DNA from 3 places in the Rossellomorea marisflavi genome. Region 1 is predicted to be linked to each of the others. Evidence: riboswitches for the same ligand, from Rfam matches in the RefSeq annotation. Region 1 holds a riboswitch; each other region holds the start of a gene.
The links. Region 1 has a riboswitch for S-adenosylmethionine ahead of K6T23_RS20630 (sugar ABC transporter substrate-binding protein). Riboswitches for the same ligand answer to the same signal wherever they lie in the genome.
Positions count from the first base shown of each region.

Region 2: linked by a shared signal. The riboswitch ahead of K6T23_RS08925 (2,3-diketo-5-methylthiopentyl-1-phosphate enolase) and the one ahead of K6T23_RS20630 (sugar ABC transporter substrate-binding protein) in region 1 are both predicted to bind S-adenosylmethionine.
Region 3: linked by a shared signal. The riboswitch ahead of mmuP (S-methylmethionine permease) and the one ahead of K6T23_RS20630 (sugar ABC transporter substrate-binding protein) in region 1 are both predicted to bind S-adenosylmethionine.

Region 1 covers NZ_CP081870.1:3,993,472-4,001,343, forward strand. The annotation lists gene K6T23_RS20605 (class II fructose-bisphosphate aldolase) at 1-615, opposite strand, end outside; gene K6T23_RS20610 (response regulator) at 794-1,156, opposite strand; gene K6T23_RS20615 (DUF2529 domain-containing protein) at 1,346-1,870, shown strand; gene K6T23_RS20620 (ABC transporter permease) at 1,906-2,847, opposite strand; gene K6T23_RS20625 (sugar ABC transporter ATP-binding protein) at 2,864-4,387, opposite strand; gene K6T23_RS20630 (sugar ABC transporter substrate-binding protein) at 4,401-5,474, opposite strand; SAM riboswitch class I at 5,574-5,680, opposite strand; gene K6T23_RS20635 (helix-turn-helix domain-containing protein) at 6,220-6,534, shown strand; gene K6T23_RS20640 (IS3 family transposase) at 6,549-7,481, shown strand.
Region 2 covers NZ_CP081870.1:1,675,049-1,682,920, reverse strand. The annotation lists gene K6T23_RS08955 (M3 family oligoendopeptidase) at 1-1,343, opposite strand, end outside; gene K6T23_RS08950 (MarR family winged helix-turn-helix transcriptional regulator) at 1,461-1,910, opposite strand; gene K6T23_RS08945 (aspartyl-phosphate phosphatase Spo0E family protein) at 2,106-2,330, opposite strand; gene K6T23_RS08940 (1,2-dihydroxy-3-keto-5-methylthiopentene dioxygenase) at 2,509-3,021, opposite strand; gene K6T23_RS08935 (methylthioribulose 1-phosphate dehydratase) at 3,036-3,665, opposite strand; gene K6T23_RS08930 (2-hydroxy-3-keto-5-methylthiopentenyl-1-phosphate phosphatase) at 3,662-4,324, opposite strand; gene K6T23_RS08925 (2,3-diketo-5-methylthiopentyl-1-phosphate enolase) at 4,324-5,526, opposite strand; SAM riboswitch class I at 5,597-5,698, opposite strand; gene K6T23_RS08920 (pyridoxal phosphate-dependent aminotransferase) at 5,748-6,932, opposite strand; gene K6T23_RS08915 (carbon-nitrogen family hydrolase) at 7,053-7,832, shown strand.
Region 3 covers NZ_CP081870.1:1,206,660-1,214,531, forward strand. The annotation lists gene K6T23_RS06495 (Na+/H+ antiporter subunit D) at 1-1,178, shown strand, start outside; gene K6T23_RS06500 (Na+/H+ antiporter subunit E) at 1,197-1,679, shown strand; gene K6T23_RS06505 (Na(+)/H(+) antiporter subunit F1) at 1,672-1,956, shown strand; gene mnhG (monovalent cation/H(+) antiporter subunit G) at 1,925-2,362, shown strand; gene K6T23_RS06515 (ICP22 family protein) at 2,534-3,463, shown strand; gene nei (endonuclease VIII) at 3,774-4,589, opposite strand; SAM riboswitch class I at 4,757-4,865, shown strand; gene mmuP (S-methylmethionine permease) at 4,951-6,366, shown strand; gene mmuM (homocysteine S-methyltransferase) at 6,335-7,300, shown strand; gene K6T23_RS06535 (ATP synthase subunit c family protein) at 7,348-7,746, opposite strand.

The DNA.
Region 1 (7,872 bases):
AGGAACACCAGTAGCTGCTCCGATTTCTTCCATTTCTTTGAACCCTAGGTTTGGTTCACCTTTGTAAGGACCGTGAACAGAACCAAGAGCTGGAGCAAGTGTATCGATACCAGTACGTTCTACTAGTTCTTGACACTCTTTAGGGTCAGCATAGATTACGCCATCAGCGATGACATCATCTTCTTGACCGCCCACTGTTCCAAGTTCAGCTTCAACAGAAACACCTTTTGAGTGAGCATATTCAACCACTTTGGAAGTGATTTCGATATTTTCTTCGAAAGGACCGTGCGAAGCATCGATCATAACAGATGTGAAGCCAGCGTCGATCGCTTCTTTACATTTATCGAAGCTTGAACCGTGGTCCAAGTGGATTGCAACAGGTACAGTGATGTTCAAGTCTTCCATAAGACCTTCAACAATCTTCACAACTGTTTTGAATCCGCTCATGTAACGTGCCGCACCTTCAGAAACACCTAGAATGACAGGTGATTTCTCTTCTTCTGCAGCTTGCAGGATCGCTTGAGTGAACTCAAGATTGTTCAGGTTGAACTGACCAACTGCATAGTTTTTTTCTTTTGCTTGAATAAGCATGTCTTTCATAGACACTAAAGGCATGACTATTTCCTCCTTTTATCCGTCAGTATACCATCCTATCTGGAGATGGCGGTGTTAGTTATAGCACCACGTGACATTGTTTACAATTTCACTTGTATCATACCAAAACAGAATAGATTTTACCAACAGAGAAGACGAAATGCTAAAAATACTACTATTTTTATTTTTCTAACAAATTTTAGGCAGGGATATACTGTTTGACGGCTCGGCGGATGTCGTCGATATCAAACGGCTTAGCGAAATGTGTTAGAGCCCCAAGGTCTTTCGCCTCCTGGATCATATCGAGCTCACCATAGGCGGTCATGATGATGACCCTGATCCCATCGTCCTTTTGCTTCATCCTCTTCAGGATTTCAATCCCATCCATTCCAGGTATTTTCATATCAAGGAGGACAAGATCGGGGGAATGCTGATCGACAATTTCCAGTGCCTGTATCCCGTTCGCGGCCTGGAATGTTTGATATCCTTCCTTTTGAAGCACCTCATTCAATAGAATCCTGATACCAAATTGATCATCCACGATTAGTATTTTCTCGTTCATAAAGCCCTATCCCCTCCGTTTATGGTGTCGTTATGTAAAAACGTTCCTGCACTGATGCCCAACTTTTATTATAAGTAATTCTCTGCCAAAGGGGAATATCCTTCTCTTCCACAACATTTTACTTCTCCACACGTCCCATTTATAATGACGTATAGTCCATTACTCGAAAATAAGGAGAATCCACATATTATGATCAAGATGTTCACGACTCAGCTGACCGGTCTCTTTCAGCGGATTTCCGGCAAGCAGGAATTCGAAATCGAAGACTCCTCCCGTCTGCTGGCCCAGGCTGCCATAGGAGAGGGAACGATTTATATACAGGCATTCGGTGAAATGGAAGGCGTGGCTGCTGAGGCCATTTCAGGCGCAGAGCCCCTGCCTTCAGCTGCAAGATACCACGAAGACGCCGAGCTGACGGAAGCCGACCGCGTCCTGATCGTCACCAGGTTTTCCACTGATGAAGAAGCCGTGACCTTCGCCCGCGGTCTCGCAGAAAAAGGCATCCCGTCCGTAGGGATTTCCGGTATGGTGCCCGGAGATGAGAACCTAGAGGAAATCTGTGATTTCCACGTTGATACGAAAGTCATCAAAGGACTACTTCCCGGGGAAGAAATTGGGGAAAGGGTCAGCTTCCCTTCAAGCATGGCTGCCCTCTATATTTATTTTGCCCTATCGTTCCTGATCAAAGAGATTCTATCAGAATATGAAGAATGAAATCGTCCCGCCTGATGATGGCGGGACGATTTTTTTTATGTGCTTTGAAGGTTCCTGGCGTGGATATAGGTTACCGCGAGCGCAAGCACCAGGACGCTCCCCTTGATGATCTCAAACGCATAGTAGGGAAGATTCATCATGGTGAGGCCGTTGAGGAGGACGCCGATGAGGGCTGCCCCGAAGAAGGTGCCCAGCACATTCGGCTTCCCGGCACCGAGGACCGAGAACCCTACGAAGACCGCGGCAACGGCTTCCATCAGAAGCGGAGCCCCGGCATCGATCTGACCGGAACCTACCCTAGCAGTGAACAGGACGCCTCCGATCGAGGCGAACACTCCCGATGCGACATAGGCCAACACCTTCACCCGTTTGACAGGGATCCCCGACAGCCTCGATGCTTCCACATTCCCGCCTGTCATATAAAGAACCCTCCCCCATCTGGTGAAATGAAGGATGGCGTACACGATCGCAACGAGGACGAGCATGATCCAGACCGGTACCGGGAGCCCGAGCCATTTCCCCTGGCCGATGAAGAGGAAGGCATCCGAGAACTCTCCCGGGGCCGTTCCACCTTTCGACATGGGCATGTGACTGTAGATTGAATAGCCTTCTGTATAGGTCCGATGAAGCCCGGAAATGATGTACATCGCCCCGAGGGTCGCCAGGAGGTCGGGAATCCCGATTTTTACTATGAGAATGGAGTTGAATAGACCGACAAGTGCCCCGACGGCAATCGGCAGGAGGATGACCAGCCAGAGAGGCGCCTCATACCATACCATCAGGGAGGCGGTAATGACGGTTGACAGAGAAACTGTAGAACCGACGGACAAGTCGAACCCGTCGACGGCCAGCGTAAAGGTCACGCCAATTGCAACCAGGGTAACAATGGAAATTGACCTCAGGATATCCGAGATGTTTACATACGTGAAAAACACCGGATTATACAAACTGAAAAATATCAAAATGATGACCATCATGGCAATGGCCCCGTATTTAAACAAATAGTCGAGCGTCTTCACGTGTGTCCTTCCCTCCTGAAGCGTAGTACAAAATCGTCTCCTGGGTTGCTTCTTCCCTGGTCAATTCCTTCACGACCTCCCCGTCGTACATGACAAGGATGCGATCAGAAATCGCCATGATCTCCTGCAGCTCACAGGAGAAGTACAGGATCCCCTTCCCTTTTTCCGCAAGGGATTGGATCAAGTGAAAAATCTCTTTTTTTGCCCCAACGTCCACCCCTTTGGTGGGCTCATCGAACAATAACAGGGATGCATCCATGGTTAGCCACTTCCCGATGGCCACCTTTTGTTGATTACCCCCGCTCAAATAGTGGGAATGCAGGCTGTCACTGGACGTCTTGATGCCAAGGGATGCAATGACTTCCCGTGACATCTCCCTTTCCTTTTCCTTATTGATCCATAGGTTCTTTGAAATGGACCGTAAAGCCGGGAAGCTCAGATTCTTCCGGATGGACTCATGGACGAACAAGCCCTCCTTCCTCCGTTCTTCCGGTACCAGCGCAAGACCGTTACGGACCGCATCCACAGGGCTGGAGTGGCCGATCTCTTTTCCCTTCAGCTTGAATCGGCCTTTGGCCGGCACGGCCCCGAAGAGCGACTTGGCAAGTTCGGTCTTGCCTGCGCCGACAAGCCCGGCAACGCCTACGATCTCCCCTTCACGTACGGTGAGCGATATATCCTTCAGCAACGCACCATCCGAAACACCACTTGCCTCGAATAATACGTCACCGGTCACCGACTGATTCCGGTTGAACTCCTCTTTGTATGTCCCCCCGATCATCGCTTCGACGATGGCCCTCGGCGTGACTTCCTGCGCTTCGTACGTTCCCACCGTACCGCCGTCCTTCATGACCGTGATGCGGTCGGAGATCTGGAAGACTTCCGGCAGCCGATGGGAAATGAAGATGATGGCAACGCCAGACGCCTTCAACTCTTCAATGACACGGAACAGTTTTTCTGTTTCCGTAGAGCTGAGGGGGGCAGTGGGCTCATCCAATATCAGGACCTTGGCATCCCTCAGGAGGCACCTCGTCAATAAAATCATCTGTTTATCCGCAAGACTGAGCCTGCCCACCGGTTCCTGCAAAGGGATCGATTCATGCTTGATCCGCTTCAACCCTTCCCCCGCCTTTTTCTCCATCGCTTTCTTCCGGATGAGGAAGGATCCTCCCGGGGAAAAATCGTCCAGCAAGATATTCTCCATGGCACTCAACCCAGCTATGAGCGCCGTGTCGACTTCCTGATACACACAGTGGATCCCATGGTCCTTTGCTTCCTTAGGCGTGCGGCATGTCACCTTCTCCCCGTTCAGGCGGATCTCCCCTTCATCCTGCTCATATGCGCCGGACAGGATTTTCATCAGCGTACTTTTCCCTGCACCATTTGCCCCCAAGAGCGCATGCACTTCTCCTGCCCTTACTTCAAAAGAAGCCTCCTTCAGTGCCTGCACCCCGGCAAACGCTTTGTTCATCTTCACCATTTCCACTACAGCAGACATATCGTCCACTCCTTTACGATTCAAATGATGCCTCGAGCTTCTTCAACTCGTCGGAATACCCTTGTTCGCTCGCCCCCCAGCCGTCGATATGCTCACTCAATTGATCGGTGGTGATCGTTTCTTCCGGAAGCTGCTCTTTCTCGACGAAGACCGGTTCAAGCTTCACCGTCTGAGGCGTTTCCTCCCCGTCAAGCTTTTGGTAAAGGAAGCGGACCTGCACGCGGCCGATATCCTTCGGGTCCACTGCTGCGGACGCCACCCATGGGCTTCCTTCTTTCTGAATGATCTGGAGATCTTCGTCGCTCATATCGATTCCGTACACCCTGATCTCGTTTCTCCCTGCTGCTTCAATGGCACGGACGGCCCCTTTGGCGAATTCATCCCACGCGGCCCATACCGCATCGATTTCTCCTTTCGGATACTGCTTCAGGATCGCTTCCATTTGTGCCTGGGTATCCAAGGCCGTGTTGTTGGTCGCCGCTCCGAATGCAGCCACTTCTTTGATATCCGGGTTCTCTTTCAGGAACTCCTGATACGCGACTTGACGCCTTTCCATCGGAGCGAATCCTGCCACCCAGATTTTCACGATATTCCCCTTGCCTTCAAGCTCATCAGAGAGTTTGGAGAGGGTCTGTTCCGCCATCTGCTGATCCCCCTGTTCAAGGACGGTCACACCATCAGATTCCACATCGGCATCAAACACGACGACCGGGATTTTGGCTTCTTTTGCTTTTTCCACTCCTGATTGCAACGCTTCCTTCGTCCCGTGGTCAATGAGGATTCCATCAAACTTCTGGTTGATGGCCGCATCCAGATTCGAAGACATTTTGGCCAAGTCCCCTTCAGAAGTGAATACCTGTACTTCCCCGCCGAATTTCTTTACCTGCTCTTTCACTCCTTCAATATACTGGGCCGAGAACGTCCCCAGGTTGATCTGCATGATCAAGGCAATCTTCTTCCCTGCCAGCGGGTGCTCGGACGTCCCCTGCTTTTCTTCCCCTTTGGATTCTGACGATACGTTCGGCTGACAGGCAGCCAGTGTGGTGAGTAGTGTCGCAAATAAGAGTACTGATAAAACCTTTTTCATTCTCTCTTCTCCTTCCGGGATCTTCCCGCCTCATTTTTTCTCTACAAAAATAAAAACCTCTTTTCCTGAGGAAAAGAGGTGTATGTACGGATGAACGCACTCTTATCACTCAGGAATCACATCCTGCAGGTCTTAGCACCTTTCCGTATATACGGTAGGTTGCCGGGCATCATCGGGCCAGTCCCTCTGCCAACTCTTTATAAGAGAAAACTATGAAATTTTAACTACATATTGGATATCTTAACGAGGTGAGTGAATATTGTCAATATTCTTTTTGGAATTCTATAAGTTTAGAACCTAATCGATCTCTCCTTCAAAAAGCAATGAACAGGAACGGGGTCCGTTTCCTTTCGCTGCAGGGACTTGGTTTCCGCGGGGAGGCAGTCGAGCCACTTCCGCTTCCGTCCAACCTGTGGTGACTATTACGTATGAATAAACCGCTGAAAGGGTAGTAAGATGGTCCACAGGGGATGGAGTTTTATAGTGAATTATGGGTTTTTCAAGAAAAGGAAGGGCGCTTTTTGTCGAATGGGAAATATGGGGTGTAATGGGGCTACAGTTAGGCTCTATCAACCCTCAATTCATCGTAAATTCAACTGTTTTTCAGCATTTCAGGCACTTTTTTTCGATTCTCACCCGCATTTATTACCGACTTCTTTACGACCCCCTAATTCCTTTAGACAACCTCTACGTATCATCGTACACTGAAATTATCTAATTTAGGGAACTGAGGAGGGGTAGTCTGATGCCTAAAAGGAAGATTGAAGTATTAGAAGAGGTTAAGAAAAACTATGTTCGGTTGGCTCTTGAATCTGGAAATTATACCACTATCGCACGAAACGCTGGAATCTCCAGACCTACTTTATCCAAATGGATAAAGGAATATGAAGAGGAAGTACGTGAAGAGATGGAGGATTCAGACGTTGTGTCATTGCCGATTGATCCAACGAAAGAAGAACTAAAGGCCAAATACGAACAGGCAATAAAATTATTGGGTGAGAAGGAACTCGAAAACGCCATGCTTCGGAATCTCCTAAAAAAAACCCCATTCCGATCCTAACGGTCTTAAGGGAAATTCACCTATGGGCAAAGGAGGGATTCTCCATTACCAAATTGACGAAAGCTACCGGAATCAACAGGTCCCTTTACTATTACCATACCGAGGCAGAGGAAGCAGGCGATTCTAAGGGGAAGAGAGGTCGCCCTGTACCTGGATATTCCTTTACTACAACAGGGGTTCGCATCCCAGATGAACAAATTGAAGAGTACCTTATGGAAGCTGTCGAAGGAGATGGCGCAACCTATGGAATCAAGAATTTAACCCATTTCTTAAAGGTCAATCACCATATTAAAATCAACCATAAAAAGGTGGGAAGGTTATGTCGGAAATTAGGGCTCCTTCTTCCCCAACGAAAAGGAAATCCAACGTATCCTAAACGATTGGTTCGTAATCGAATTATCACCGCTCCAAATCAACTTTGGCAGGTTGATATCAAGTACGGAATGATTTCAGAAACCAGAAGGTTTTTCTTTGTAGCCTGTGCCATTGATGTACTGGATCGCTCCATTGTTGGACATTATCGAGGGCAGCGGTGCACGGCCAAAGACATTACCACCATGTTAGAAGAAGCGCTTTTTAGAAGGGGAGTTTCCACACCGCCAAGTGGTGAAAACCAGCTTATCATCCGAACTGATAACGGCCCCCAGTTTGTAAGTAACTTATTCGGGGCATTTTGCGAGGGGCATCACCTTCTCCATGAACGAATTCCGCCACGTTCACCCAATTACAATGCGTATATTGAGTCATTCTTCAGTATCATGGAGCGTGATTTATTCAGACGCTTTGAGTTTGAGTACTTTGAAGAGGCTTATTATGAAGTAGACGAGTTCATGACTTTTTATAACGAAAGACGATTCCACGGCAGCTTGAAACGAATGGCCCCTTTACAATTTCATGAGACGTATAGAGAAACGGGTTATCCTGTCGATATGAACATACGTCTATAACAGGGAATAGGATCTCGCTCTTCTTCACTTTAAAAAACTGCATCTGGTATCTGAAAAGTGAAGAAGAGTGTATAGAAATTAAAAAACTGAAAGTACTAGAGATTGAGGAAGCATACGTCAGGAATTAGGGGGTCAGACCGACTTTTTCAATTTTATTTTCAACTTTCCGATTTTTTCTATCGACTTTTAACTTTTTACTACCAACTCCCGTTTTTTCATCGAACCGTGTTGCCAACTTAGGCTGTTTATTTTCAACTTTAAGACTTTAAGATCAACTACCGATGTTTATTACCAACTTCCCCCTACCCCTCTCTTCCAAAGCAGAGGATTAAACATTTAACTCCACAAAAAAACCGCCGGCATTAAGCCCCGGCGGCGTTCATTCATAGTG
Region 2 (7,872 bases), 2.0 Mb from region 1:
TGCTTCCTCTCATCTGGAGAAGCATCCGGATTCTCATAGACGAAATGCTGGAATTCATCCACGGCCACTCCATAAGGAAGGAACATCAACGCTTCACTTAAATGGGTGAACTTATATTTCTCTGTATCTTCTTTGAAGAAGTACTCCATCCACGGCCATGTGAAGAATTCCATGCTCATGGAGTGAATCTCACTCGCTTCATAGGTAGCCCAGTGGTATTCAGGGATATCGTAGCCCCTGCTTTTATATACCTGGAAGGCATGCCCAGCCTCATGGGTCAAAACGTCGATATCAGCAGACGTCCCGTTGAAATTGGAAAAGATGAAAGGGGACTCGTATTCAGCGATGTAGGTGCAATACCCACCTCCTGCTTTTCCCTTTTTCGCTTCAAGGTCCAATAGGTTGCGGTCGAGCATGAACGAAATGAATTCAGCCGTCTCCGTGGAAAGTTCCTCATACATCCGTTTCCCGTTAGCGATGATCCATTGGGGATCCCCTTTTGGATCAGCATTGCCCGAAGAGAATTTAAAGCCTTCATCATAAAATGTAAGATGTTGAAGACCGATACGATCTGCCTGCCTATCCTTCAGCTCGACACAAAGGGGCACGATGAATTCTTCTACTTGACGTCTGAAGATCTCCACCATTTCCGGTGTATAATCCGTCCTTGTCATCCGGTGATAGCCTAGTTCGACGAAGTTATCAAAACCGAGGGTCACGGCGATTTCATGTCGCACCTTCACCAGATCATCAAAAATCCGGTCCAGTTCACTTCTGTTCTCTTCAAAGAAAGAGGTTGTAGCTGTTGCCGCCTGCTTCCTCGTTTCCCGGTTTGGAGATTGGCTGAATGGCCCCATCTGGGCAAGCGTCCTCTCCTCCCCTTCAAAAGGAATCTTGGCCGAAGCCATCAGCTTTGTATATTCTGAGGATAGCTTATTCTCCTTTTGGAGGAGTGGGATGATCTCAGGTGAGAAGGTTCTGATTTCACTTTCTGCCAGTGAAAAAAGTTGGTTGCCCCATTTCTCCTCCAATTCTCTGCGATACGGGGACTCAAGCAGTGCATGATAGAATTCTGTAACCAGACCGTGCATCTCAGGGGACAGTTCATCCATATAGTCTTGTTCCGCTTTATAAAAGCTATCGTTCGTATCGATGGAATGACGGATATACACGAGGTTCTCCATCGTATCGACTTCCATGCGGATCCTATTAATCTTCTCTATAGCTTCAACCTGCTGGGACATGCTTTCACCTTTTTTCAGTTGATTCAAGGCTTCATAGAATCGTTCTTTTATCTCATCGAGTTCCGGTCTGGCGTATGTATACTCTTCAAATTTTTTCATTGTGACCTCCATTTTGTATAGAATCTATCAGGGCTCTCTAGTACTTCGCCAATGATTGTGCATTTCCTTCCCTACCTCTACTTTTTACCATGAAAAAAAGCCTGCTTTTGCAGGCATTCAGTAGGAAAGATCTTTAATCGACAACCCCAATTTCTTGAGGAGTCCAATCGCTTCCTCTTTTTCATCCGGAGTAAGGGTGGACATCAGTTCATGGATCCTGTTCTCATGATCGGGGAAGATACGGTCGATCATTACCCTGCCATCTTCCGAGATTTGAGCGTATGTGACCCTACGATCATTCGGACAGGCTACGCGATTGAGAAGGCCCTTCTTTTCAAGCTTGTCCACGACATAAGTGATACTCCCGGACGCAAGAAGGATCTTTCCTCCAATCTGTTGGAGGGGCTGATCTCCTTTATGATAAAGGAGTTCCAGGACGGCAAATTCCGTAGGATTCAATCCATTTTCCTGGATGTGTTTATTTATTTCCTCATTGATGGCTTTGAAGGCCCTCGATAGAACAATGAATAGCTTAAGGGATTGCTTGGATTCACTCATAGTTTTCATTCCTTTAAATATCTCGGTTTCAAACTATTATACAAATCTGCCGTGTTTTTGTCAAAGGAACTGACATTGTTTTTTCCAATACTTAGGGTCTAACGGAAAAAGGACGCCCTATTATGGACGTCCCTCCAAGGTAGTAGTCGATGTGATGCGTGTTTTCACGGAGTGATTTTTCTGGAGGATTTCTCAGATGTCATGTTACGATGCGGGTCTTTTGAGCAAATGTCTACTATAGTATTCCATTTCGGCCTCGCTTCGATCCAGGGAAGCCTTATCATACTCATTCAAGAGGCGATCAAGTTCCTGACTGCACGCCAAGGTCTCTCTTGCACCAAGACCGTGCGTTTCCCCAAGAGCGATCATTTCCGATCGCTTTTGATTGATCTTCAGCAATAACCACTTTCTTTTCAGCATTTGGTTCATCCATCTAACCCCTTTTGATAGCTTGCTTTATTTGAGCATTATCTCAGGGTTTACCAGAAAAGTAAATAGAACCGCAAAACAAGACAAAACAATCAGTTATAGCCGAAAATTCGACATTGACTGCCATATTAAAACCCGTTCCTATCAAGGAGGGAACGGGTTACAATGTGGGTGACCATCAGTAGATCGGCACCCATCCTTCTTTCGTAACGAAGATTCTCACAGCCACTACCTTCTTGTCATCTGATAGTGTGAAATAATGGCGGATGTTCTCCGGTACGGATATAAGGTCCCCAGGATTCAGGTGGACTTCGAAGAAATCACCATCGCTTCCCTGGATGATGAATACCCCATGACCACTGACGATGAAGCGGACCTCGTCATCCGTATGGTGATGTTCCTGCTGGAAATTCTTCAACAGTTCCTCAAGGTTCGGTGTACTGTCTGATAATGAGATGATATCCCACGCTTCATATCCCCGTCTGGCTGAAATATCTTCAATTTCATCCTTGAACGTTGTGAGGATCCTTTCTTTTTCCACGTCAGCCAAATCGAATTTTTCTTGAAGATCGCCGCTCAATTTCCCGATGTCCCAATGTTCATAAATGACGCCTTGCTCCTCCAGATACTGTACCACTTCTTCTTGATTTTCGATGACTTTATTGCTTCCTTGGACCTTGATTGTTGTCATGATTTTTCCTCCTTTTATGATTGAAGTTGAACGGTGGATTTTAGTGATAAGAGAGAAAGCTGATATTGAAATAGGAACTCAGATGCTTCGAGAAGCTTTTTTGCTTCAAAACCGCTCCGTCCCCAAACCGTGATCCCATGATTCCGGATCAGCACGGCGCCGGCGTCTTCATTAACATGATGGGAGAAGGCGCTCGCAAGGGTCGGAATATCCGCGTAATTCGGGATGATGGGAATGATGAGTTCATCATCTTGTCCCCATTTTCCAAACGCTTTGATCAATTCTTGATTTTTGAAGGTGATCTCTCCCTGATCCCCATAAAGCTCACTGACCACATTATTGGCTACGGTATGCACGTGGAGGGAACAGACTGCCTGGGTCCCTTTGAAAATATGCGTGTGGAGGAGGGTTTCTGCTGAGGACTTGAGTTTCGTTTCCTCCAGAGGATTCCCGTCCAGGTCAACGAGTAGGAAATCCTCTACCGTCCTCTTCCTCTTATCCTTTCCGCTGGCGGTTACCAGGAAGGCACCAGGGGCCGATCCGGCCTTGATGGCCAAGTTGCCTGAAGTGCCCATGAACCAGTCACGGTCTGCGAGTTCCCCCTTGATGGTGGACAGCTCTTCCCACTCTCTTTGGTAACTCATGTCCTCACCCCTTCCTTCAATGCCTCTATGCAGTCATGGAATGTTTCAAATGGGATATGGGGAATCCCCAATTCATTGCAAGTGTCAGCAAGATAATCCCTCGCAAGCACCTTGTCAGCCACCTTGGCCATCTCCAAGTCTGTTACAGAGTCACCGATGGCAATCACTTCTGCACCATCCGGTATGGAAAGGGAGCGGAGGACGGACGGTTTGCAGCATCCGCATCCTCCATTCCCGCATTGCCCATCACAGCCATAGGGCCAGTTGATGGAAATGAAGGGGCCGGTGAAATCCGCTTCATTGCAGTAGATTCCTGCAAATGGGCCATATCCGTCCAGGAGTGGGCGGACAAAGAAATCGATCCCTCCACTCACGATATATAACGGGATTCCTTCCTCTTTCGCAAATTGAACAAAGTCCCAGAACCCTTCCCGGATGACTGCCGTATGTAAAAGATAGTCCACGAGCTCATCTTTTTGTTGGGAAGGCAGAAGTGCGAACATATCCCCTACCCCTTTCTCGATCGACATCGTCCGATCAAGTATGGCATCTTTGAGTCCTTCCCATTCCGGAGGGGCAAATTGCTTCATGAGGGAGATGATATTATCTGTTTTCGTAATCGTTCCATCAAAATCACACAAGATGATCCGTTCCGTCATCAGCCCCTCCCTCCCTTGCTCCACAAGCTTAGAGCGACTCTAAGCTCTTCTCCCTGGACTTCTTCAAAGGGAATTCCCGCTTTCACCGCTTCAATTGCCTGTCGGAAGGCGAGCCCTCCGCTTACAGCACCTCCAGGATGTCCGTGGACGCCGCCGCCGGCATTGATCACACACTCCTCACCAAAATCCTCCACAAGATGTGGTACCAGTCCTGGATGGATACCTGCCGATGGGACAGGGAATGTCTTTTTGAACGGTGAAGACTCATCCGTAAGCTCTCTACTGATGGCGAGTACTTGATCTTTCTCCAGTGCCACACTTCCATAAGGGGAAGGGAACAAGGAAAAATCCGCTCCCGTCATCCGTAAAAATTTCCCTAGCCATAAGGAGTAGGCGACTCCATGATGGGGAGCCTGGGCAACGGCTCCTGCAAAGGCGGGATGGGCCATGAGCGGAAGTCCGATGTTTTCATCTTCCCTGAGTTCTTGAAGTACATCGAGAGAATAAGAAAATACGTTGAATAGCAAGGCATCCGCCCCAAGATCCCGTGCTCTTCTTGCCTTATCGCGAAGCTCAGACGTCCGTCCGGTCAGGTTCACCGCATAGAGCGTCCTCTTACCTGTCTCCTGCTGCACCTCATCAAGGATCCTCCTGCCGTTTTTCACCCGCTCTTCAAAAGGCGTCAGGGGGTTATCAAAAAGGATTTCATCATCCTTCACCAGGTCAACACCTCCGCGAGCCTGGGCACGCAGCTGATCTTCCATGTAAGCGAGATCCCTTCCGATCACTCCCTTGAAAATGCTCATGAGGAGGGGGCGATCCTTGACGCCTGCGAGTTCCCTGATCCCCTCAATACCGTACCGTGGTCCCGGATAGTGACGGTTGAGATCGTCACTGAATTCAAGATTGATAAGCTTTACCTGACCATCCAGGGAGAGTTTCCCGAAGACCGTTGTCAGTATCGCAGGGAGATCATTTGAATAATTGCCACCGGGGTAAGCGATCGAAATTTCTCCCACCCCTTCACCGGCCTCTTCATTGATGGAAACGACCCTTCCCTTGAATTTCAGCAGTTGCTCTTGTTCGAGTTGGGGAAGGTCTGTCCAAGAGCCCACTGTCAAGCCCAAGGCGATACCTTCTGCCTTTTTTTCGAAAGACCCTTTTGCCCCTGGCAATCTATATGTTGCAATCACTTCACTCATGTTCTGCCTACCTCCTTATACAATCAAAAAAGCCCCTTCCGATAAGAAGAGGCTTTCAATCCATCACTCTATCTTATCTCCCAGCGTCTGCTGCAAGAATTAGCACCGTGCTCGTAATGAGTCGGTTGCCGGGCTTCATCGGGCCAGTCCCTCCGCCTGCTCTTGATAAGAATCTATTCATTTGGTTTCCAGTAGGATTATTGCATCGATTGGGAGTCCTGTCAATCCCTATTATCGAACAAATGTAAATTTTCAATCCTTTTCACTGCTTCCTGAAGCCTTTCCTCACTGGTAAGGAGACCTACCCGGACATACCCTTCCCCGTGATCCCCGAAGCCGATGCCAGGCGCCACGGCTACATGGGCCTTTTCAAGGAGTAGGTTCGAGAAATCCATCGACGTGAAGCCTTCCGGCACTTTGAGCCAAGCGAAAAATGAGCCTGCCGGTGCATCCACATCCCAACCGATGGATCTCAATCCACCGATGAGGGCATTCCTTCTGCTTTCATAGGTCTCAAGCTGGGCCTGGACGCACTCCTGCGATCCGAGGAGCGCCGTCACCGCTGCTTCCTGAATGGCGCCAAAGAGGCTCACATACATATGATCCTGCATGAGATTGATGGCTTCTATCACACTCTCGTTCCCGACGGCAAATCCTACTCGCCACCCCGCCATATTATACGTTTTGGAGAGAGTATAGATTTCAATGCCGACATCCTTAGCTCCATCTGTTTCAAGGAAGCTATTGGGACGCTTGCCTTCAAATCCGATCGCCCCATAAGCAAAATCGTGTACCACGCAGATATCATGGCTACTTGCCAATTTTACCGTTTCCTCAAAAAAGGCTGGTGTGGCTACTGCTCCCGTCGGGTTATTCGGATAATTCAGGAACATAAGCTTGGAACCGTCGAGTTCGGCTTCACTAAACCGGCTGTAATCGGGGAGAAAATCATTTTCCTCAAGTAGCGGCATCAGCTTCATCTCCGCTTCTGCAAGTGCCACCCCTGATAGATAATCAGGATACCCAGGGTCCGGAACCAGCACGGATTCACCCGGATTCACCAGGCACTGCGGAATCTCCACGAGACCCGCCTTCCCCCCGAAGAGGATAGCTACTTCTTTGTCAGGATCCAGTTCCACCCCGTATTCCCTTTTATAGAAAAGCGCTACCGCCTCTTTGAAAGAGGCCATCCCCCTGAAAGGTGAATAGCGATGATTCAATGGGTTTTCGGCCGAAGCCTTCAAACTATCTACAATATGTTCAGGTGTGGGCCTATCAGGGTTACCCTGCCCAAGGTTAATGACATCGTGTCCTTCATTAATGACACGCTGAACGTTGGCTGTCAATTCAGCGAAAAATTGCTTTGGCAGCGAATCGAGGCGATCCGCATATGGGAATGTTTTCATCTCTTCACCTTCTGAATGTTCAAATATTCTTCACTTTCAAATTCTAGCTACAAATGATATAACGGAAAATAACGAATGTAAAGTAAAATCTTACAATTCCCCATGAAAGGTGCTGATCATATGAAGATCGGGCTCGCGCAAATGGACATCCGGTTTGGAGATCCAAAATCCAACTACGCACAAGCAGAAAGATGGTTTCAACAAGCAGAAAGCGAACAATGCGATATCCTTGTCTTCCCTGAGCTTTGGACAACAGGATATGACCTTAAGAGGATAGAGGGAATCGCTGATGAAAACAGTGAAAAGACCATTGCCTTCCTATCCCGTTTTGCAAAACAGTATGGGATAAACGTGATAGGGGGATCCGTTGCAAATAAAACGGAGTCGGGAATCGATAATCGCTTGATCGTGATCGATTCCAAAGGAAACTTCGTCAAAGGGTATTCAAAGCTTCACCTGTTCAAACTGATGGACGAACATCACTACCTCCTGCCGGGAAAAGAGGACGGTCTATTCACGCTTTCCGGCGAGCAAATGGCCGGCCTCATCTGCTATGACATCCGTTTCCCTGAATGGGTGCGTAAGCATGTTCTCTCCGGAGCAAAGATCCTGTTCGTCAGTGCAGAATGGCCTGAACAGCGGATCGACCACTGGAAAGTCCTCCTCCGTGCACGTGCCATTGAAAATCAATGTTATGTTGCTGCATGCAACCGCGTCGGCTCTGATCCGGACAATACGTTCGGAGGATCATCCCTGATCATCGACCCGTGGGGAGAGATCCTTGCTGAAGGCTCCCTCCACGAAGAACTTGTGACAGCCGTTGTCAATCTCGATACCGTCGATGAAGTAAGGAAGCAAATCCCGATATTCGACGACCGTCTCCCAGACTTTTACAGTTGACGAGGCGAAAATCGATCAGGATATCTTTTCAAAAAAAGCA
Region 3 (7,872 bases), 1.5 Mb from region 1:
GCAGGGAAGAGCATTACTTTTACCCGTTATTCCTGTTCCTCATCACCGGGGTGAACGGGTCATTCTTGACGGGGGATATCTTTAACTTGTTTGTGTGCTTCGAAGTGATGCTGGTCGCTTCGTATGTGCTGATTTCCCTTGGAGGGGAGAAGGTGCAGCTCAGAGAAAGTTTGAAATACATTCTCATCAACATCATTTCGTCCTTCCTGTTCCTAGTCGGAATTGCATATCTCTATGCGACTCTTGGAACATTGAATATGGCTGATTTATCCCTGAGGGTGGAAGAAGCGGGTCAAGACGGGCTGATCACAACGATCGCAATCGTCCTGCTCACGGTGTTCAGCCTGAAGGCAGGCCTGTTCCTGTTCTTCTGGCTCCCTGGTTCATACGGAGCACCACCGACGGCCGTGTCAGCCGTATTCGCCGCCCTTTTGACCAAAGTGGGAATCTACGCCATCATCCGGATGTTCACCCTTGTGTTCTATCATGAGCCCCAGGTGACCCACCTCCTAATCGGCATCCTAGCAGCCCTTACCATGCTGTCCGGAGCGATAGGAGCCGTCGCTTACTGGGATATCAAGAAGATCCTGACCTATAACGTCATTGTCGGTGTCGGCTTCATCCTGGCGGGTCTGGCTTCGTTTAATCCAAATGGAATGACAGGCTCCATCTTTTATCTAATTCACGATATGATCGTGAAGGCCCTGATCTTCCTGTTGGGGTGGACGATCATCCACTTGACGGGAACAAGCAAGCTCAGGAACATCAGTGGACTCATCACGCTTCATCCGCTGTTCGGCTGGATGTTCTTCATTGCCGCGTTGTCCCTTGCAGGAATCCCGCCATTTGGAGGGTTCCTCGGGAAAGTCCTCATCACGAAGGGGACGTTTGAGGCAGGGTATTTCTGGCTGGGAGGCATCGGTCTGTTGACCAGTCTCATGGTCCTGTACTCCATCATGAAGATCTTCATGAACGGGTTCCTCGGAGATACCGAGCTGACCGAGGAAAAAGAAAAAGGAAGCATCAAAGGCCTCATGTGGCCGATCAGTATCCTGACGGCCCTTACCATCTTCCTTGGACTAGGCGCCCAAGGGGTCCAAGAGTATGTGAATATAGCGGTGGAGGGACTGATGAACCCGTCCATTTACATTGAAGCCGTCATTGGTGTCAATCGATAAGAAAAGAGGTGGTACCCCATGCCCATGCAAATCCTGATCAATCTTCTGATCGGTTTCATATGGATGTTCTTTCAGGAAAGCTTCAGTTTCCTCACCTTCTTCAGCGGGTATTTATTCGGTATACTGGTTCTGTTCATTTTAAGGCGTTTCCTGCCTCATAAGTTCTACCTGGAGTCGCTGGTGGCAGTCATCCATTTATTCCTTGTTTTCATCCGGGAACTGTTTGTTTCCAGCGTCCAGGTCTCTCGTCATATCATCAAGCCGAAGATCGATGTGACACCCGGTGTATTCAAGCTTGAGACCGATCTTGAAGGGGAGCTTGAAGTCACGCTTCTCGCGCTCCTGTTGAATTTGACCCCGGGGTCCGTCGTCATGGAGGTTTCCGATGACAACAAACGATTCTATCTTCACGGCATCAACCTTCCGAGTGCGAAAGAATCGGCATACAAATCCCAGAAGAAGCTGGAGACTGCCATAAAGAGGGTGACCAGAAATGATTAAAGCCATATTGATCTGTTCCCTTGTCGTCCTGACCATTGCCATCCTGGCGACCGTTTACCGGATCATCAAGGGACCGTCAGCACCCGATCGCGTCCAGGCACTGGATGCCCTGGGAGTCAAGCTGATTTCGGCGGTGGCGATCTTTTCGGTCCTGCTACAGAATTCGGGCTTTTTCGAAGTCATCCTTCTTATCGGGATCCTTTCATTCATCGGCACGCTTGCTTTTGCGCGCTATATAGAAAGGGGTGTCGTCTTTGAACGTAACAAGTCCGATTGAAGTCGTTGCCGTATTCTTGATCCTGATCGGAACGATCTTCAGTTTGCTCAGTGCAATCGGGCTCGTCCGTCTGCCGGACATCTACACCCGGTCTCACTCAGCTTCAAAGAGCTCCACGGTAGGGGTCTTGTTCACCCTCATCGGTGTCTTCCTGTTTTTCATCATGGAAGGGGTGTTCAGCATCAGACTGTTCCTGGGCATTTTCTTCGTCTTCCTTACGGCGCCAGTCGCTTCCCATGTCATCGTCAGGGCAGCATACAGGTCCAAAGTCGAAATGTGCGACGAAACCGTACAGGATGAGTTGAAAGATCTGCTGGAACAGGACGAAGCCAATTATCATACGGAAACGAAAGATGAGGAGACAAACGCTTCTTCATCGAATAAAACAGAGAAGGCCACTGAGTAAATCGGTGGTCTTTTTTATGTGAAATTTGAATGGTGCTATGCGGTTCATCCATCTTTTTACATGTGTCGAAACACACCAATAAGCACCAAACTTTGTAAAAATATGTTTGCAGTGAGAGAGTGCGGGTATAAAACTGGTAACAAAATGGTTGACAAATAAGGAGGTAGCTACATGAAGCGAAAGGCAGCATGGTTCAGCATTCTACTGGCGATGATTTTGACCCTGGGGGCTTGCAGCAGCCTGCAGACGGCCATCAGTGGTGACAAGGAAGAGAAGAAAGAAAAGACGGAACAAACGGGTGAAGAAAAGACCGCCAAGAAAGATGACAGTGATCAATCTGGAGAAGCAGATGCGGAAGATTCGACGGATGCCACGGCAACAGAGGAAGAAGGTACTGCATCGGGGGATGGGGGAACGGCATCAATCGATGACATTCCGGCAGATGGAAGCGTCCAGGATGATTCGCTGAGTACCGAAGAAGACCCATTCAATGACGACTCTTCCGATGCGTTCGACAGTCCGGCTGCAGGGGAAGCAGATACCGCGATGCCAGGTCAGGGACCCAGTATTGAAGCCAGTGAAGAAGAATTTGCTGCTTTCGATAAAGAAATCCAGCTTGCCTTATTCCAGGCCAGGATGATGGAGGTCATGTTGTACTACGATTATGGAATTGGCAATCCCGACTTTTACATTAAGGAAAACATGACCGAAGAGGATGTGCAGATGGTCAAATCGGAACTTCAGACCATCCAGATAGAGGAACCTGTCTATAAGAGCATGCATGATGAGGCCTTGGGTTTGCTTGATTCGATCGACAACAGCAAAGAAGTGGATGGGGATATCAAGAAATACAAAGAAACACAGGACAAATATCTGGCAATCTCAGAAGACATGATTAAGACAATTGAGAAAGTGAACGTTGACAATGCCGCCGAAACCAGAGCGAAACTTGATGATATGACAACAGAATACTTGAGGATTTCAACTGAACTGGGTGTCATCATGAAGGACATCGTCGTCAAACAGGGACTTGATCACGCCTATTTTGTAGAAGCCCTCGACGGGATTATGACGAGTGCAGGGATGGACGGCGTAATCTAATAATAAATAGAGGGTTGGAAAAACGTGTTTTAGCTATAGTAAAACCCGAATTCATCTGCCACCGAACAGGCAGATGAATTCGGGTTTTAATTTGTTTCATGACTATTTTTATTTACTTGTTTCTAGCGGCTGATTGGAGTGCAAGACGAAGACTCCAGCGGGAAGAGTAGCTGATGTGAGACCCCACAGGCGTGCCGAGGAGGCTCACGGGCTACCCGCGCGCAGTCTTGCACGGAAATCATTAGCGGTATATAGAACCTATACTGGTCGTGTTAAATGGTACTTTTTTTGTTTAGTCCCGACCTCATTTTTACTTGGACTGACAATGTGGACAGTAATACAGCCTTCTGGAAGCGGCCGTGATTTTCTCAATCTCTGTCCCGCAGCGATAGCATGAGGAACCTTCACGATTGAAGACCCAATGGCGGTAACGGGACCGCGTCACACCTTCTTGTTTCAGCTTTTCTACTAACTGTAGGTCATTGGTGACCCCAGCGGTTTCGTAGGATTGCGTCATCAAATGAATGATGGCTTCGGCAGCAAGGGTCAGCTGCTCATTACTACAGTCCATGGGACGGAGTGTCGGATGGATCCCCGAGACGAATAGAATTTCAGAGCGAAGGTAGTTCCCGATACCGGCAACGAAACCTTGATCAAGCAGCAGATGCGCCCATTTTCGTTTCCTGAATGTTTCCATCCTGGTCAGGATGTCTCCACTTGTTACGTCTTCACTGAGAATATCCGGACCCACCCGTGCGATGAAGGGATGTAAATGGACCTCCTCATCCCGCATGACTTCAATATCAGAGGCGCTGTAGAGAAAAGCGGATTTCTTTTCATTGTGTATGGCTACGCGCAGCTGGCGGTTGGTCTTTGGGTATTCATAGGCTTTTTTTACATACCATCTTCCATACAGCTGGTTGTGTGAATACATCGTATAGCCGTTGTCAAAGCGTATCAGCATCGCTTTTCCCTTCGTGTCCACCCTGGTAATTTTCGTTCCCTGAAGGAGACTTTCATATCCCTTTAGCTGTGGGAAGGCAAAGAAAATCTCCATGACGGGAAGATGGGCGAGCGCTTTTTGAACACGGTCGGCAGCCCTTCTGATTTCCGGTCCTTCCGGCATGGTGTCATCCCCTTTTTCTATATACGTTCCCGTATTCCCATGGAAATAATCAAATGGGTATTTTTTCACCAAGGGTAAGGTGTGGGTGCGCTTACGAAATTTTGGTGTGACTATTTTTATATTGACAGGAATGAGGGTTCTTGTTAATGTTTATAACAATCTCATAATTCTTATCCAGAGAGGTGGAGGGACTGGCCCTTTGAAGCCTCAGCAGCAGATCTTCTTCTGAAGAAACTGTGCTAATTCCAGCGGGTGATCAAACCTGATAGATAAGCAGTTTATTTGTCGGTAACGCACTCGTTTTGAGTGCGTTTTTTGTTTGTCTGCTCATCCCAGAATCAAGAACGCGGAGGATGCCAACATGAAAATTGAAGCAAAAGACTTTAAGAGGAAAATGAAAACAAGGCATTTGATCATGCTCTCCCTTGGGGGCGTGATCGGAACGGGGCTTTTTCTCAGCTCGGGGTATACCATCCATCAGGCAGGTCCATTCGGTACGATCCTTTCTTATTTGATCGGAGCCATCGTCGTGTATCTTGTCATGATGTGCCTCGGGGAGCTTTCGGTACATATGCCCGAGACGGGATCTTTCCACAGCTACGCGGCAAAGTACATCGGGCCGGGTACCGGTTATGCCGTCGGCTGGTTGTACTGGCTGACTTGGACGGTTGCCCTTGGATCTGAATTCACGGCTGCCGGTCTGATGATGCAGCGGTGGTTCCCATCAGTGAGCGTATGGATCTGGAGTGGGTTATTTGCAGCCATCATCTTCGGTATGAATGCGTTCACGGTCCGATTTTTTGCAGAATCTGAATTCTGGTTCTCCCTTGTCAAGGTAGTCGCCATTGTCTTTTTCATCATTGCAGGAGGGGCTGCCATCGTCGGCTTCGTGCCCCTTGCCGATTCATCCCCGGCACCATTCTTCACGAATATCACCGATGCGGGGTTATTCCCGAATGGGGCATTTGCCATTATCATGACAATGCTTGCCGTCAATTTTGCCTTCTCCGGCACCGAACTGATCGGGGTAGCAGCGGGTGAAACGAAGGAGCCTACCAAAACGATTCCAAAGGCGATCCGTACAACCCTTATCAGACTCGTCATCTTCTATGTAGGGACGATCGTGGTGCTTTCTGCCCTCCTCCCAAGTGAAGCGGCAAGCGTATTGGAAAGTCCATTCGTCGCCGTACTCGGCAGGATCGGGATACCATATGCGGCAGACCTTATGAATGTGGTGATCATCACCGCCATCCTCTCCGCAGCCAATTCAGGCTTGTACGCTTCTTCCAGGATGCTTTGGTCACTTGCAGACAAAAAGACCATACCGTCTTTCTTCGGTAAATTGACCAAATCGGGTGTCCCCCTCGTAGCCACCATCACCAGCATGTTGGGAGGCGGGCTTGCACTCTTATCAAGCATTTACGCACCCGATACAGTATATATCTTATTGGTGTCGATTTCCGGACTGGCTGTCGTATTTGTCTGGATGAGCATAAGTGCATCGCAGTTCTTCTTCAGGAGACGCTTCATCAAAGAAGGTAACAGCGTGAAGGACCTGGCATATAAGACGCCGTTGTATCCATTTGTCCCGATTGCATCGTTCTTTCTCTGCCTTGCATCCGTCATCGGTATTGCATTCGATGAAGGTCAGAGGGTGGCACTTTACTGCACGATCCCGTTCGTCGGCTTCTGTTATGCAGCGTACTATGTGACAAACTATGTGAAAAAGAAGAGGAGTGTCGAGTATGTCAACACAAGTGAAACACAATCCCATTGAAGCCATCTTGAGGAGTCACGCCACGGTCATCCTGGACGGGGCGCTCGCCACTGAACTGGAGTCCCATGGATGCGATCTCGATCATCCCCTTTGGTCTGCCCGGACCCTCATTGAGAACCCGGGGGCAATCTCGGCCGTCCACACGGACTACTTCCGAGCCGGAGCCGATTGTGCCATCACAGCAAGCTACCAGGCAACAGTGGAGGGCTTCGGTAAACGAGGGATAGGCGAGGAGGAGGCCATTGGTCTGATCAAGCAAACCGTATTCCTGGCAAAAGAAGCAAGGGATTCATTCTGGGATGAAGAAGGCAGTCGGGACAACGGTCGTCATAAGCCTTTCGTAGCGGCCTCTGTCGGTCCGTACGGTGCGTATCTGGCAGATGGGTCCGAGTATCGCGGGGATTACGGCATTTCAAAGGAAGAGCTTGCAGCCTTCCATCGTCCCCGGATTCAGGCCCTTGTAGAAGCCGGAGCCGACGTTCTGGCTTTTGAAACCATCCCTTCATTTGAAGAAGCGGAAGTGTTGGTATCCTTATTGAATGAGAATCCCGGTGTTTATGCCTGGTTATCCTTCTCGTTGAGGGATGGATCCCGGATCAGTGATGGGACGAGGGTTGCCGATTGCGCACTTGCCTTCAAGGATATAGAGCAGATTGCTGCAATCGGTGTGAACTGTGCACCGATCCCGGAAGCGACGGAAGCTGTCAAAATCCTTCACCAGCATACAGATCAACCGATCATCGTCTATCCGAATTCAGGTGAAACCTATGATGCTGAGACCAAAACCTGGCATGGCCAGGAAACATGCGGAAGTTTCATTGACCAGTCCGATGCCTGGTTCGAAGCAGGTGCCAAAATCATTGGTGGCTGCTGTCGGACCGGACCTTCCCATATTCAGGACCTTTCTGATAAGTGGAGGAAACGCGAAAAATAAATCAACTATAAAAAAGGAGGCTGATGAGCCTCCTTTTTTATGTGGGATCAACCTGCTGCAATGAGACTTGCCACAACAGCGATGATGGGGACCGCCGTCATGAGGGCGTACCCAATGAAAAATGTGGATTGTACCATCGCTTTTGTCTGCTTCTCCGCATGGGGATCTTTCACCAGGTCCAAAAATGTCCGCAATAGCACCACAAAGTTGATGGCGGTCACCGCGATGATGATAGCCACTGGAACGACGACAGATCCTGTAAATGACTCAAGCATGATGAAACCAAGGACGATCAGGATCAAAGGAAGCGCTTCTGCTATCGCCACCCCGATGAACATCCTCGACTGGATCTGCTGCCGTTGATCAGGGGTTGCCGCCATCTCCCTCATGGCCTTCCGGATCACGATCCCGATTCCTGTAGTTGCAACGATGGCTGCTAATGCCATTACGTATAAAGCCAAAGAATCACCTCAGATTTCATAGTATTGAAGATTTTGTAACATAACCATATTATAGGAAATACAGGAAGCGCAGGCAACTGTGAATAAAGTAGATTTAAAGAATTGGGGGCG